One region of the Paenibacillus sp. FSL E2-0201 genome, then DNA from elsewhere that is predicted to be linked to it. Evidence: riboswitches for the same ligand, from Rfam matches in the RefSeq annotation. Region 1 holds a riboswitch; each other region holds the start of a gene.
The links. A riboswitch is a leader RNA that binds a small molecule or an ion and turns the genes downstream of it on or off. The one in region 1 is predicted to bind cyclic di-AMP.

Region 1 (3,638 bases):
TGTGCTCATAATCCGTTTAGCACCGATGTAGCGTTTCACGTAGTAACTATCACTCAGGGAGCTAATCGTTACACCGCGTGAGGAAGATGCGTGTGCAAACTTGCCTTCACCGACATAAATACCGACATGGGAGACACCCTTACCACTTGTATTAAAGAATACAAGATCTCCAGATCTTAAATCATCTTGGGAGATAGCAGTACCCATTTGATACTGGGAACCTGATTGGTGTGGTAGATTGATACCGATTTTATCAAATACATACATTGTAAATCCGGAGCAATCAAATCCATTTGTGGAGATGCCGCCGGATACGTACTTAGTTCCGATGGTCTTGTCGATCACTTTATCCATTTTGGAATCCGCGAAAGCGCTTCCTGCTCCGATGGTGAAAATAATGGAAAAGCTAAGTACTGCTGCTGCTAGCTTCTTCTTCAAAAGTTTATACCCCTTCCGGATGCCTACGAGGTTAGCTTAAGGGTTCGGTTGAAGGTCCCCTATGACCCCTCTAAAAATGGAGGTCAATTCACCCAAAGTTGGTTCCCCCGTTTTCCTAATAGTTAGGAAACTCGGCTGATACTGTTGATTAGGAATAGCTTGTAATCAATACATGACAAAACCTTTGTAAATAACAACTTAATGATTACAAAAATGTTACTAAAATCTTACTGCAGTTATTGTAACAAACAGAGTGCCGCTTGGCAATCGTTTTTAACATAATCATGCAGAAAAATTCGTTTTTTTAAAGACAAAATGCATATGTAAGCGATAATATTAAACTAATTTTTATATTTATTGAAATTTTTATCAAATAAAAGTGTTTAAAGTCCGTTCTAGTGGTGTAAAGAATAGAATAAGGCAAAAGAAAACCTGGATTCGATTAAGTCAATAATCAAACCCAGGTCTATATAATGTAATTGTGAGGTTATAGTTGTGGGGAAGTATTAATCGTAGGCTACAGCTTGATATGAGGAAGTACTCATTACTCTTTTAGCACCAACGTAGCGATTGGCCCAGTAGGACTGGCTAAGTGAAGTGATGGTCACGCCATATGAAGATGATGATTGTGCGAATTTTCCGTTTCCAACATAAATGCCGACATGGGATACGCCGTTGCCCAATGTGTTAAAGAAAACTAGGTCACCTGAACGCAATTTGCTTTTGGCTACAGGAGTTCCGACACTATATTGAGCTTTTGAAGTACGGGGCAAAGAAAGACCCACCTTCTTGAATACATACGTAGTAAATCCAGAACAGTCAAACCCGGCAGTACTAGTGCCTCCGGTTTTATAGGCAACTCCAATAGTCTTTGAAATAACACTGTCCATCTTAGAGTCTGCAAAGGCACTTCCTCCACCAATAGAGAACGCCATTACAAGTCCTAGCGCCGCAGCGACGCATGCTTTTCTTAAATTCTTCAAAAAAATTGTACCCCTTCCAATGCCTGTGAGGTTAGCTTAAGGGTTCGGTAGAAGGTTCCCCTATGATCACTGCAAAGCGAGATCAATTCACCCAAAATATGGTTCCCCCACTTCCCGGTGCAAGGAATTCGGCGTTTTATGCACCAGATAGTGACTTATCGACAAGACTACGACAAATACATGAAGTTATGTAGAAATCGTTTCAAATGATTACAAACTTGTTACCAATGGAACAGGACTTATTGTAACAAAGTCTTTACGATTTTGCAAATCCTCATAATTTGTCTATAACGCGAAAGAGTCCCAGCTCCTGATTCAGGAACCGGGACTCTTATATTATGTGCTGTAAGCCTTTAAATTATTGTGGAAATGCTTTACTGCGCCATAGATGATATTGAGCTGAAATCCCCCACATTTTGAAGAGTGTTGAGGGCAGTGATGAAAGTTGACGAATAAGAAGTGCTGGTAGGCCAGGACAGAAGATACCCGTTAGTCCGCACACTAGCAAAAGGACTAGGCCTGCTGCGCCAAGTATGATTGAAATGCCTATTGCTGGAATCAGCGACTTCAAACAAATGAATAGGGAGGAGAACATCCCCGTGCCGCTGGTATAACCAAACTGCATATATAGAAGGAACAGGCGCACGATAAAGATGTATATAAGCCATGCCAATACGTATGGAACTAGATGAAGCAACAAAGAGTAGTCTAGAAAGGAGGACAAGAATAGCCCGTACATTTTTGGAGCAAGCCAGTATAACGGAAGTAGAGCCAGTACCCATTCGATTAAACTAAAGATAAACACTGGCAATCCATAAAGCTTCATGCCGGGAAAAAAGAACAGGCCACGCTCTCCTTTTCGCTCCTGATGGAGTTCATGCAGTAATCCTGCCCTTATGAAGGGGGAGAGTAGCAGTCGCAAGATAACAAGCCCTAGGAACATCCATAACCAAGTACGTATCGCAGGATCTGTGTTCAAGCTGAACTGCCCTTCGACGTAATAGAGTAGTCTGCCCATTCCGCTGCCTCCAGCGTCTTTATCTGGATAGCGTATTAGAATTGGAACGATAGCAGACCGGATGAAGCCGTACATAAAGTAGCCCCAGAGCAGTCGATAGATGAAGAGCAGAATCAGAATATAAAATTGCTCCTTCATGCTTTGCCAGCCGCGGGTTATCGATGTTCTCACAATCATTCACCTCACCAGACAAGAGTTCCGAGCACGGTTTCAACTAGTTTAGTTACACTTAATGTCCAGCGGGAGAGCGTTTTAGGCTCTATTTCCGCCAGTCTGAAGTTATTAAGATGTTTGTTTTCTAAAAGAACGGTATGCTCAGGATCAATCTCAGCAGAGAGGAGAAGTTTATCGCTTAACAGCTGAAACGTAGTCTCTGCTCCTTCACCGTTCCAGACCCGCTCTGCCGCAGAACCGTCAGCGAATGTGAATTTAATGGGAACGTCAACGTAATGACTCCCTTTGTTTGTAATTTTCACTATGGATTCGTAGCTCTGAGCCTCGCTGCTGCCATTCTTTTTAATCGTAATCGTATCTACTGAGAAATCAGGAGCACCGCCACCATAAACATAATCCTCGAAATAAGGCTGCCACGATTTTTTGGTTACCTTCTCAACGACTTTTTGAAAATCAGATGTAGTGGGATGCTGGAAACGGAATTTACGTGCGTAAGTAGACATGATACTGTTCATTGCTTTAGCGCCTACTTGGCGTTCAATATCCTTAAGTACTAGCTTTCCGCGAATATATACATTTCGGCTATACGATTCTGCCCCGTCATATTTCCATGTCTCTAAGTTCAGCGGCTCTGATTTGGTCACCAGGCTAGATTGCAGAGGGAGATTAGCTTTGACACCATATTCCTGCTCCATGAGTTTGTCTTCAGCGTAAGAAGTGAAGCTTTCGTCTAACCAAGCCTCTTCGAATTCATTGCTGGCGACCATACCGTAGAAGTATTGATGGCCAATTTCATGAACGACGGTTCTCTCAAGTGAAGTATCAGGTGAAGAGTCCGTGGCTCCAAAGGCTGTAATGAGCGTAGGATACTCCATTCCTCCTGCACCATTGCCCTCCTTAGGTGGAACGATAATAGACAGAGTGGAGTAGGGATAAGGACCATACCATTTACTGAAGTAGGTCAGGGCAGCCTTAGCGGCCTGAAGGTATCGTTCCTTTAAGTCTTTGTGCAATGGATCGAGATA
Region 2 (3,638 bases), 1.2 Mb from region 1:
AGAATGCTGTCAAACACGACATGACTGAACATGACGGCAATAAAGCCGTAACGAAGGAAAATATAGCTGAAGAGCAGCCCGATCACGGTAAGCTCAATAGGACGGGAGCTGATAGGGTAGATCGGATAAAGTGTATGACCAAACGCCCATATCAGCGTAGTGATCAGGCAAGCGATGAACGTGCTCCGGAACACCTTTTTCAACATAGGGATTCCGAAAAAACGATAAATAGCTTCCTCGGATAACCCGGCGAGCCATGCAACGATAGGCAGCAGCCAAGCATATCTCATGTTGTAAGGAGATTGAGTAGCGTCAGTAGTGGACCAGTTCTGCAAAGTCAATGATAATACGATGAACATAAGGGTCTGTACCCCTAGTAGCACGAATGCCCAGATGTATCCAGCCCGGATACTATCCAGCACGTATTTACCATAGCCAGGCTCTTTAGCACGAGGCCATGGGTTCATCCACTCTTCTTTTTTCCAAAGGCCGTCCCCTCCAACTAAAGAGAAATAGAGCAGGGAGGACATTAGCAGGCTATATAAGGCATAAATGATGAACATAATGACGGAAGTGATCTGAGCCTCGAGTCCTTCGCCCGAAGATTCAGGAAGCATATTATAGGTGCTGATCATCATGATTACAAAATAAGCCGAGCTTAGGAAAATTCCGCGCTTAAAGGAGGTATGTTCTTTTCTAAGTATGCTGTAGATGAGTGCCAAAATTCCTAAAGCTAAGGTAGGCAGACCGTAACCGAATAGAGTAAGCTTTTCCGCGAGAGAGGTCTGGTCCTTCACGTAGGAGGTATGCCAAGCTGGAGCAGTAAATCCGGCTTTAAAGCTGGATACCTGTTCGTCAGCGAAATCGAAATAATAGTGAAGCAAGGATTCGCCGATCTGAACGGAACGGTCAGTATACACGAGCCCATAGTTTCCTGCATTCGATTCAATTTGCAGCTTGGCGGGATTCACATCCCATTCCTGAAGCCAGGGGCGGGCAAGATTTTCTTTTTGTGCCAAAGACAAGTCAGCACCCTTGTCCTCTTCTTTTGCGCCAGTGGTTACATTGCTTGGCAATTCTGCAGATGATCCTTCTGCTCCTTGTGTGAAGGCGACAACTGCGCCAGTATACATATTGAGGTCAACGGAGATCAGTGGCTCTTGTTCCGCTGAAGGACTAAGTGTTACACGAAAGATGTCAAAAGGATATCGTTGATCCAATTTCTTTTTTGTATAGTCCTCCAAAAGCTTCTCGCGGGACATATAACCGTAAAAGGAAGAATCCGTTTCATAAAGTACATTCCACTGATCGTTTGGTGCTTTGGTATAGTTTAACTTTTGTTCCGCAAATGATATCGCTTTGTCGCGGGCTTCCGCCTTACTGATGACGGTAGTATCTTCCCCGGCAGGGCTATTTAGCACCGAGGGGGCAATCTGAAACATAATAAATAGAATAAGACCGATAATGCCCGAGATGATGAGCCTCTTGGAGAGGGCACGTTGCTGTAAGGGCTGGCCAACGGGATTCATGTAACGCCTCCTTGTAAACTGACAATGTTATGTTCCATTATAGTATTAGTGCCATGTTAGTTACAAAAATCATCGTATATTTTTTTTATGGGTAATAGAGATATTATAGAATAGGAAACTGAATATATACCATGAATTTAAAGTGATCATTTCTTCATTTTTCATGAAAAACGATGCAATTGCAGGGAAAACACGGAAAAGTGATGAGAAAAGGCACTCCTTCTGGTACATCCTCTCCAAACCGCATTTTTCATATGAATCACCATTAATTGTGTCTTTGTGATTTATCGAAATAACAGATATAATTTGTATGCAATTGTATATAGCCGAATTTCAGGTGAAAACGGGGGAACCATAAGAAGTAATGAAAAGATGAGTATACGCCGTAAAAGGTGACTTTATTCATCAGGGGTGAATTTCGTTCTAGGAACGAATAGGGCAGCCTGCACAGTCCGAATCCGTCAGCTAACCTCGTAGGCTAATTTACTGCAGGAACCAAGGGTAGCATTGGTTTTCCAGTGCTTTTTTTGTTGGAATTCTTTAAATTAAGATAAGAGGGTGAGCATAGTGGCTTCACAGTTTCGCAGAGTTTCTGAATCAAAGTTTCTGAAGCTCTCTCCGCCTCAGATTATGGTGCTCGGTTTTGCATCGATTATTCTGATAGGCGCCTTGCTGCTTATGCTTCCCATTTCGAGTACTAGTAAGAATGCAGTGAGTTTTATTGATGCGTTGTTTACTGCTACATCGGCAACCTGTGTGACAGGACTCGTGGTACTGGACACCGGGACGACATTCACCATTTTTGGGAAAACCGTGATTATGGTGCTTATCCAGGTTGGCGGCTTAGGTTTTATGACAATGGCCACCTTATTTGCCATGATGATGAAACGCAAAATCTCTTTGCGGGACAGGTTAATCCTGCAGGAAGCCATGAACCAAGGTTCTATGGAGGGGATTGTTCGACTGATCCGAAGAGTACTTATTTATTCATTAGTCATTGAGGGTTGTGCAGCGGTGCTGCTGTCCATACGTTGGGCGTTTGATATGCCGCTGGGAAAGGCCATTTATTTTGGAATATTTCATGCAGTGTCCATGTTTAATAATGCTGGATTTGATATTTTTGGGGATTTTCGGAGTTTAACCGACTATGTATATGACCCGCTAGTGAATATTGTGGTGATGTTTCTGATTGTCTCCGGCGGTATTGGTTTTATTGTCATGTCTGATCTGGTGGAGTTTCGTGTAAAACGTAAATTGTCTTTGCATAGCAAAGTTGTACTCTCTACCACGGCTGGGCTTATTGTTATTGGTGCTTTGGTTATTTTTATATTTGAATTTACGAATCAGCGCACACTGGGTGATCTGAATCTCGGCGGCAAAATATTATCCGCATTCTTTCAGTCTGTATCGCCCCGAACCGCTGGTGCCAACACGGTGGATATTGCCGGACTGCGGCAAGCCTCACAGTTCTTTATGGTTATCCTTATGTTTATTGGAGCATCACCGGGTTCAACAGGCGGTGGGGTCAAGACTACGACCTTTACGATTATGATTGGTGCAGTAATCGCGATGCTTCGCGGGCGTGAAGATGTTGTGCTGTTCCGTTATCGATTGGCGCAGGAGCGTATCTATAAAGCGTTGACGTTAACTTTACTGGCTTTACTATTGGTCCTCTCTGTGTCGATGTTACTGTCCACAACAGAGGATAGTAATTTCTTAGCAATACTATTTGAGACGACCTCAGCCTTTGCAACGGTTGGACTAAGTATGGGGCTGACACCTGAACTGTCTGTTATCGGCAAGATTCTGATTTGTCTGACGATGTTTGCGGGTCGGCTGGGTCCATTAACGTTAGTGTATGCGCTTGGACCAAAGCAGGGAAAACCATTGTATAAGCACCCAGAAGGTAAAATAATTATTGGATAGGAGTTAATCCGAAATGAAAGCACAGCAATTTGTAGTAATCGGCTTAGGCCGCTTCGGTTCAAGTCTCGCGCTTGAGCTGATGGAAATGGGCTACGAGGTGCTCGGCATCGATCACCAAGAGGAGCGCGTGGAGGATATGAGCGATCATCTGACGCATGCGGTAGTGGCTGATGCTACAGATGA
Region 3 (3,638 bases), 450 kb from region 1:
ACTTAGATGGTTTATAGTATAGCCGCCCCCCTCTGGAATCTCTTCCACCGGCAACAGCTCTGTACAGACGACCTTGCTCAATATGATCTGCCAATGATTTACCCTGCAGCTTGGCTTTTAAATCCTGTAAAGCATCTTGCACTAGCTCAAACTGAGTCTGATCCCACTCTGAACCATGGGTACGTACTTTATCTATCGCTTCCTCAAGCCGGCAGTGGTATATCATTCTGAGAAAAGAACTCCATTTAATAAGGTCGAAGGTATTAGTATTGGCTGAGATAAGACATGCCCCCCAGCTGCTACCCCCTTTACAGGTAAGTTTCAGGATGCCATACCGGCTGCCTGGATCAGCCTCCATTCCATAGTGAATAGGCTCAGGTGAATCAAAGACGAATACTTCAATGCGAGATAGTCTTCGCTGGTCCATGACAAGTTTCTCCTCCCTAGGGTTCCAAAAGCTTAAGCTCAACATGGTGAGTAAGGTTAGCCTTCTCTATACAGGCGAGCATTTCAGCTTCGTTCTCACAGACTGCGGCATGCTCCAGCCATAGTCGGAATTTCTGTTTACGTATAATGGATAAATGTAAGGGGAAGGTGCTGCGGGATCTCATTACGTACCAACCAATAGCAACGTCCTTCCAAGGTTTCTTAAAGGGGGCGAGCCACGGAAAACATTGGTGTGCGGACCAATCCTGCAGCTGCTGCTTTTCTCTGATACTTTTATATATTTCGTATATAATTCTTCGGTCCATACAGTACTCACAAGTAGAAGGGCTGCTGAAATGGCGCAAGGATTCAATTTGGTTCTGACCAAATGCATAGCCGACAATAGTTCTGTGATGATCCTCTTCGAACCATAACGCTCCAAAGCAAACATAATTTAGACTTATCGGCTCAAGCAGCCCTTGCTGAATTCCCCAATAATAGTGTTTCATTCCTTTCACCCCGTCCAGCATGCTATTACCCGGGTAGGTTCAGGTAACGCAAAAACCGCAGCAAGAGGAGGACCTCTGCTGCGGTTTTGGAATACAGGCATACACACCTGTGCCAAAGCGTGGCGGATCAAGGGTCTCTCTCTTTACGCTTACGAGGTTAGCTGTCGGATTCGGACGGTGAGAGTCGCCCTACCTATGTGAGACTTGAACAGTCTCCTTCGGATTCACCCCAAGTAGGCCATGTGGCCCGATGGTTCCCCCGTTCCCTGCAAATACAGGAACTCAGCGTTGATTGTATTTCGTGAAATAGATTCAATCCGAATCATACTCTTTTCAAGGTGTTTCTGTAAAAGCAGAAAGTGTTCTTTTGAGCGCAATTTGAACCGTATCCTACCAACTGCGACGAAAAATCCTGCCAAATAGGTATTTATTGCGTGTTATCGAGCTTCTTCCTCGTTTAATCTCGACTTCTCGTTTCCTTTCCTATATAGGCGATTTTTGGTGATTTCTCCAGCTGTGGTGAATAAAATCACAGAGTCCGTCCGCTTTTCGCTAATTGATTCAAATTCGAGTAAACAAGAGATATAGAGAGATTGAATATCAAGTAAGCGCTATCCAATGCGAAAATAGTTTTTAATTTGCATTATTTTGGCATCAATCACGTTTTACAATACTTCCTGCATAAGGGTATGATTACTCCTGTTTCAACAACAATCGAATATTTGATCCGCTTAATTTCCGGTAAGGAAAGCGGGGGAACCAACAATCGGCAGACGATGTGAGAGTCGGAAGCCGGTTATGGGGTGAATCCTGTAGAGGATGCGAGTGAGCTCGCATCCTCTACAGGTAGGGCGACTCTCACCGCCCGAATCCGACAGCTAACCTCGTAAGCGTATGGAGAGAGGATGAGTGCAATGTGACCGCTAGCGAGCCACAGAGGAGAATCCTTTGTGGCTTTTTGCTGTGCTTTTTTAAGCAAAGCATTTATGGAAAACCTCAGGAAGAGGTCGTTATATTCATCATTAGCGGTAGCTTTTCTTTCAAGACCAGGGTGATCAAGCTCTGATCTTACAAGCAAAGCATTTGAGGAGAATAAGAGATGACAGATCAGAATGAATATGTACTGGTATGTGCGCCAACGAAGGCAGGAGAACATTTTATTAAGCTTCTAAAATTTAGAGGCATTAAGATGGCGGGATTGACCAACAACTTGCCTGAGAAGTCCCTACTTGAAGAGATGGGGATTGAGAAAGTCGTTCTAGTAGATACCCGCCATCAGAATACTTGGTTTCGCCCGCCGTTCCCGGTAGGCCGGGTATATCTGTTCGAGAGCAGCTTTACGTTATGCTGCCGCTACATTCAGATGTGCCGCACCTGGACGACGCAGCCGATTTTTGTGATCACAAGCTCAATAAATCCTAGATTGGTCTATAAAAGACTTGGTGCAAGTTATGTAATCTATTCCCACAGTGGAGATGCTGATTTTCTGATCGATAAATCACCTCATCAAGGATAAAAGAAGGAGTGCGGGAGATATGATGGATCTGTATATGGTGGCTTCGTTAGCTGTAATTTACGGGTTGTTTTATGGATTTATGCGCTGGTGCGCAGGTGTAGTTGAGGATACAGGGAGGGATAAGCTGTGATTCTAGTCATCGCTGTTACCCTACTGCTGTTTTTATATCTTGTTTACGCATTGATTCATCCGGAGAAATTTTAAGGAGGGGCATTCATGGGCATTTTGCAAATCGTAGCTGTAATCGTCATTCTCATCTTGCTGGTTAAGCCGATGGGCACGTATTTATATCATGTATTTTCTAATGAACCCAATCGTACGGATCGATGGTTTGGAGGCGTGGAAAAAGGGATTTATAAGCTGATCGGACTGAAAAAACGGGAAGGTATGTCCTGGAAAAAGTATGCGCTCAGCTTTGTTTTAACGAATATCGTACTGGTTACTTTCAGCTATATCTTTCTTCGATTGCAGCGGGGTTTACCGCTAAATCCGAATGGAATTGCGGATATGGAACAGACGCTTTCGTTCAATACGGTGATCAGCTTTATGACTAATACAAACCTGCAGCATTACAGCGGGGAGACGGGACTTTCGTATTTTTCACAAATGGCTGTCATCACGATGATGATGTTCACGTCTGCAGCGAGCGGATTTTCAGTTGCGGTTGCTTTTGTCAGAGGGATCACAGGACGCAAATCAGTCGGGAACTTCTTCGAGGATTTCGTCAAAGCACATATTCGTGTGTTCATTCCGCTGGCTCTGCTGGTTTCATTGGTACTGGTAGGATTACATGTGCCGCAAACCCTCAAGCCATCACTTGAAGTCACTACACTAGAGGGGCAAACGCAACAGATTGCTATCGGTCCAGTAGCTTCTCTGGAATCGATCAAGCATTTGGGCACGAACGGAGGCGGCTTCTTCGGGGCCAATTCATCGCATCCTTTTGAGAATCCTAATCCACTTACGAACGTGCTGGAGATTCTTTCTATGTGGATGCTGCCAGCTTCGCTCCCTTATATGTACGGACTGTTTGCTAAGAACAAACGTCAGGGCTGGGTTATTTTTACCGCAATGATGACCTTGTTCGTACTACTGCTGGGACTGAACTATTATGCTGAATCAAAGGGTAATCCGGCGATCAATGCACTAGGAATCGAATCTTCACAAGGCAGCATGGAGGGTAAAGA
Region 4 (3,638 bases), 1.1 Mb from region 1:
CTTGAGACATCATGACTCAGCTCCTTTAGATAGTTAATATCGAATACCTTTAATCTTACATCAGTAGACAGCAATGTACAAAATGCAAAGCTACCGATTGGATTTCATTATTCTGTTCTTTGAGAAGGTGCTACGGGTGGTATTCTTTCGATTAATAGTATGCTAAAGGCTGGCTCATTCGTAGATTTCGCTACTTTGAGCCAGCCTTTAGTTCGATACTCTGTACTTTAGGGAGGTTTTCCCTATAATACTATACAAAAGAACGTCCCACAGCCAGTTCATACTCCCAGCTATGGAACGCCCTCATTTCTTGCTTAAACGTTAGCCGATCATTAAAACTCTGAAGAGGTTTTTGCAATCTAAGGTGCTTTCTCTACTAGGATTAACTGATCTGCTGAGCATCCTGATGTTTCTCCAAAAAACGCTGAAGAATAGCATTAAATTTCTCCGGCTGACACAGATTACTAGGATCTAATGCGTTAGGAATGATCGCTAACTGAGCATGCGGCAGCTGAGACACCATATCCTTCATACAGTTGACACCAAATTCACTAAAGTCACCGACTATACATAACGCGGGACGTTTAAAAGACTTTAAGCATCTAGTGTAATCTACATGACTCGTAGCCAGCCTTTGACGATACAATTCCCGTGGACGTTTGTCGAGAAGTCCTCTTCTAATCTCGTTATAGGCCAGGTTCCAGCGTTCGCGATACATCATACGAATCGAAGGCAGTACAAGCTCGCTAGGAGCGTAATACATTAACCAACTACAATATGCAGCCATAAGCTGAATTTTACCTACTATTGTTGATGCATGACTTCTACAAAAGCTATCCGCGACAACAATCGCCTTTACCCGTTCCGGGTATTGTTTCGCAATATGTTGAACGACGAGCCCCCCATAGGCGCTCCCGACAAAAACCGCCTCACGAATGCCCAAATCATTCAATAGCATAATTATATCTAGGCATTGCGTTTCAATAATCTCGTTTGGAGCCTGCAGCAATTCACCTGATTTGCCATTCCCCCGTAAATCGCACAGAATCACTTTATATTTATCAGAAAAATACTCTAATTGTGGTTTAAACATGCTATGTGTTAATCCATGTCCATGGATAAACACAACCGGAGTCCCTGTTCCAATGATTTCGTAATAGAGCGAAGTTCCATTCAGTTTAGCAATAGGCAAAATTAACACCTCTTTCACAGGTAAGTTCTATATCTATATGTGCTTATAAACGCAGCAAAAAACCACAGAGGGATTCTCTGTGGCTATTCATCATCAAATACGCCATTCATCCTCTCTCCATACGCTTACGAGGTTAGCTGTCGGATTCGGGCAGTGAGAGTTGCCCTACCTGTATGGATGCACTATTAAGCATCTGTAACAGGATTCACCCCATAACTAGTACCGACTGTCATATCGATTTCCAGTTGTTGGTTCCCCCGCTTTCCTTAACGGAAATTAAGCGGACTTCTTATGTAATTGTCAGTTATGTGATGAATCATACTCCGTGTAAGGTTTCTTGTAAAGTTGAGCCCTGGGCAAAATAATGATGAAAGCCATGCTTTTCATTTCATATTGAGCATACTCTTCGTTTTCTCTTTCTATTGCTCTTGTTTACTCGGTTTATTAAGAAAAAGTCGAGCGGTCATCAGAGATCAATCCCTGAACCACTCGGCTTCTTTATACAATCATTCGGCTACAACAGATCGGCGTTTTTCAATGCATGCTCCCAGCTCGGAAAAAAGAACAGCGCACTTCTCATAAGATCAGGATCGCTTTGCTTCACTTGTTTTTTGCTGATCGAGCTTCCGTCAGTTTGAAGCTTTTTGATACGACTTAACACTTCATCAGCCTCCAAAGGAATTTCCATTGAAACACTCCTTTCTCAGTGACCTGGTTTCCAATCATTTTCTCCATAATATGCAAATTTATTCTTCATTTCGATTTATAAGGATTAAAGCAGCTGATAGATCGGTTGTTCTGCAATAAAATAAGTAGGAATCATTGGATATTTTTCTGCCAAAACTTCAGCTAAATATTTCATTCCCGGGGCTTCACTCTCCGCATGACCTAACATAATCAGCGCATTCGATCTACCTTGATGTACTGCATCCCTCACATATTCCGGAGTTTCCCATTCTGGCCCTTCGCCAGCAATCAGTAAATCAAGATTGTGCTGATTAAAAAGAGGGATAGCCATTGTCCCGCCTCCTCTGTAACCCACTGATATCCCCACATGTCTGCATACCTGGGATAGGTCACCGGCAACACGTACATAGGGGATTCCTAGTTTTCTTTTTATGTACTGAGCCGCTTCACTTACTGTCATCGCAGGAATCGTTAGGATTGTAGTAGCGGGTTGCTGCTCATCCACATAAGCTGACCACTCAAGCTCTCGCAGCAAGCCCACCATGATCCCATCCGGTTTATAACGATGCCAATAATCATGATAACGAAAAATAGCCATTTCAGAACGTTTGATCAAACTCAGTTTCGTGCGATAAACAGCGTCATCCTCTAACCACTCACTCGTCTCATGGTGACTGTAATACACACCTTCATGTGTGATCAGCAAATTGGCGTTCAGAGCCATTGCTCGTTCCACAACATATTGCGTAGCGCAAAATGCTGTAACTATCCCTGTAACCACCGTTTTTGGATTTCCTGGCCTAAGTGTATCTACAGTCCCATCTATCTGTTCCTCAGTTCCCCTTAAATCTTCCAGTATTGTTCTTATCGTAATATTCACCGTAACCCTCCCTTTGAGTTTCATTCTTCTGATCTACAAGCAAATAAAAAACCCGCCCTTATTCAATATAAGGACGGGTTATTTACTACTTGAGCAGCTTACCCGCTCTATAATTTTGGGGCAGAGCCGATAATACGGTGAAAGGCTGGCTTCGGATGATGCTCTTCATCGAATAAGAAGGGCCAGTTCTTCCGGCCACGAACAGGGAAATCATCTAGCCAGGTATAGTCATCCGCTGCTCCCCAGAACGTGACTGAACTAATCACGTCGCGGTATTCTCTCAGCAGTGCGAACATCGCTTCATATCGATCTGCTTGAAGTTCGAGCAGATCAGCAGGTACTGTCTTTAAGTCCATTCGTTTGTCTTCAAAACGGAACATGGATACATCCAGCTCAGTCAATTGAAGCTGCAGTCCTAACGAGGCATATTTCTCAATCGCAGCACGAATATCATCAAGATTCGGATCGTATAGATTCCAGTGTGCCTGCAATCCGACGCCATGGATCGGCACCTCTTGATCCAATAGCGACTTCACCAGTTCATAGATTTTGTCACGCTTTAAGGGATGGGATTCATTATAGTCATTGTAGAATAATAATGCCTTAGGATCAGCTTCATGGGCGAATTCAAACGCTTTAGCTATAAAATCCGGGCCAACAATGTCGAGCCACTTCGAATGGCGAAGAAGCTCTTCTCCTTCATCGGCAATAACTTCATTCACAACATCCCAAGCATAAATATCTTCCTTATAACGTCCTACAACGGTTTGAATATGTGATTTGACTCGTGCAAGCAAAATCTCTCTGCTTACAGGTCCTCCGTTCTTATCCTCAAACAACCAATCCGTAGTCTGATTGTGCCAGACCAAGGTATGTCCG

Region 2: it holds a riboswitch for cyclic di-AMP, as region 1 does, so the genes downstream of both, NSU15_RS25470 (TrkH family potassium uptake protein) here and NSU15_RS00545 (C40 family peptidase) in region 1, are expected to answer to the same signal.
Region 3: it holds a riboswitch for cyclic di-AMP, as region 1 does, so the genes downstream of both, NSU15_RS02575 (hypothetical protein) here and NSU15_RS00545 (C40 family peptidase) in region 1, are expected to answer to the same signal.
Region 4: it holds a riboswitch for cyclic di-AMP, as region 1 does, so the genes downstream of both, NSU15_RS25930 (alpha/beta hydrolase) here and NSU15_RS00545 (C40 family peptidase) in region 1, are expected to answer to the same signal.

What each region holds. Positions count from the first base shown of each region.
Region 1 covers NZ_CP150154.1:113,816-117,453, forward strand. The annotation lists gene NSU15_RS00540 (C40 family peptidase) at 1-438, opposite strand, end outside; cyclic di-AMP (ydaO/yuaA leader) riboswitch at 444-585, opposite strand; gene NSU15_RS00545 (C40 family peptidase) at 945-1,373, opposite strand; cyclic di-AMP (ydaO/yuaA leader) riboswitch at 1,427-1,565, opposite strand; gene NSU15_RS00550 (hypothetical protein) at 1,780-2,577, opposite strand; gene NSU15_RS00555 (M1 family metallopeptidase) at 2,622-3,638, opposite strand, start outside.
Region 2 covers NZ_CP150154.1:5,664,269-5,667,906, reverse strand. The annotation lists gene NSU15_RS25475 (CPBP family intramembrane glutamic endopeptidase) at 1-1,529, opposite strand, end outside; cyclic di-AMP (ydaO/yuaA leader) riboswitch at 1,844-2,023, shown strand; gene NSU15_RS25470 (TrkH family potassium uptake protein) at 2,160-3,455, shown strand; gene NSU15_RS25465 (TrkA family potassium uptake protein) at 3,469-3,638, shown strand, end outside.
Region 3 covers NZ_CP150154.1:562,218-565,855, forward strand. The annotation lists gene NSU15_RS02565 (hypothetical protein) at 1-427, opposite strand, end outside; gene NSU15_RS02570 (hypothetical protein) at 444-935, opposite strand; cyclic di-AMP (ydaO/yuaA leader) riboswitch at 1,068-1,233, opposite strand; cyclic di-AMP (ydaO/yuaA leader) riboswitch at 1,654-1,844, shown strand; gene NSU15_RS02575 (hypothetical protein) at 2,035-2,451, shown strand; gene kdpA (potassium-transporting ATPase subunit KdpA) at 2,668-3,638, shown strand, end outside.
Region 4 covers NZ_CP150154.1:5,771,265-5,774,902, forward strand. The annotation lists gene selD (selenide, water dikinase SelD) at 1-10, opposite strand, end outside; gene NSU15_RS25930 (alpha/beta hydrolase) at 383-1,192, opposite strand; cyclic di-AMP (ydaO/yuaA leader) riboswitch at 1,299-1,485, opposite strand; gene NSU15_RS25935 (hypothetical protein) at 1,707-1,880, opposite strand; gene NSU15_RS25940 (Nif3-like dinuclear metal center hexameric protein) at 1,965-2,759, opposite strand; gene NSU15_RS25945 (endo-1,4-beta-xylanase) at 2,867-3,638, opposite strand, start outside.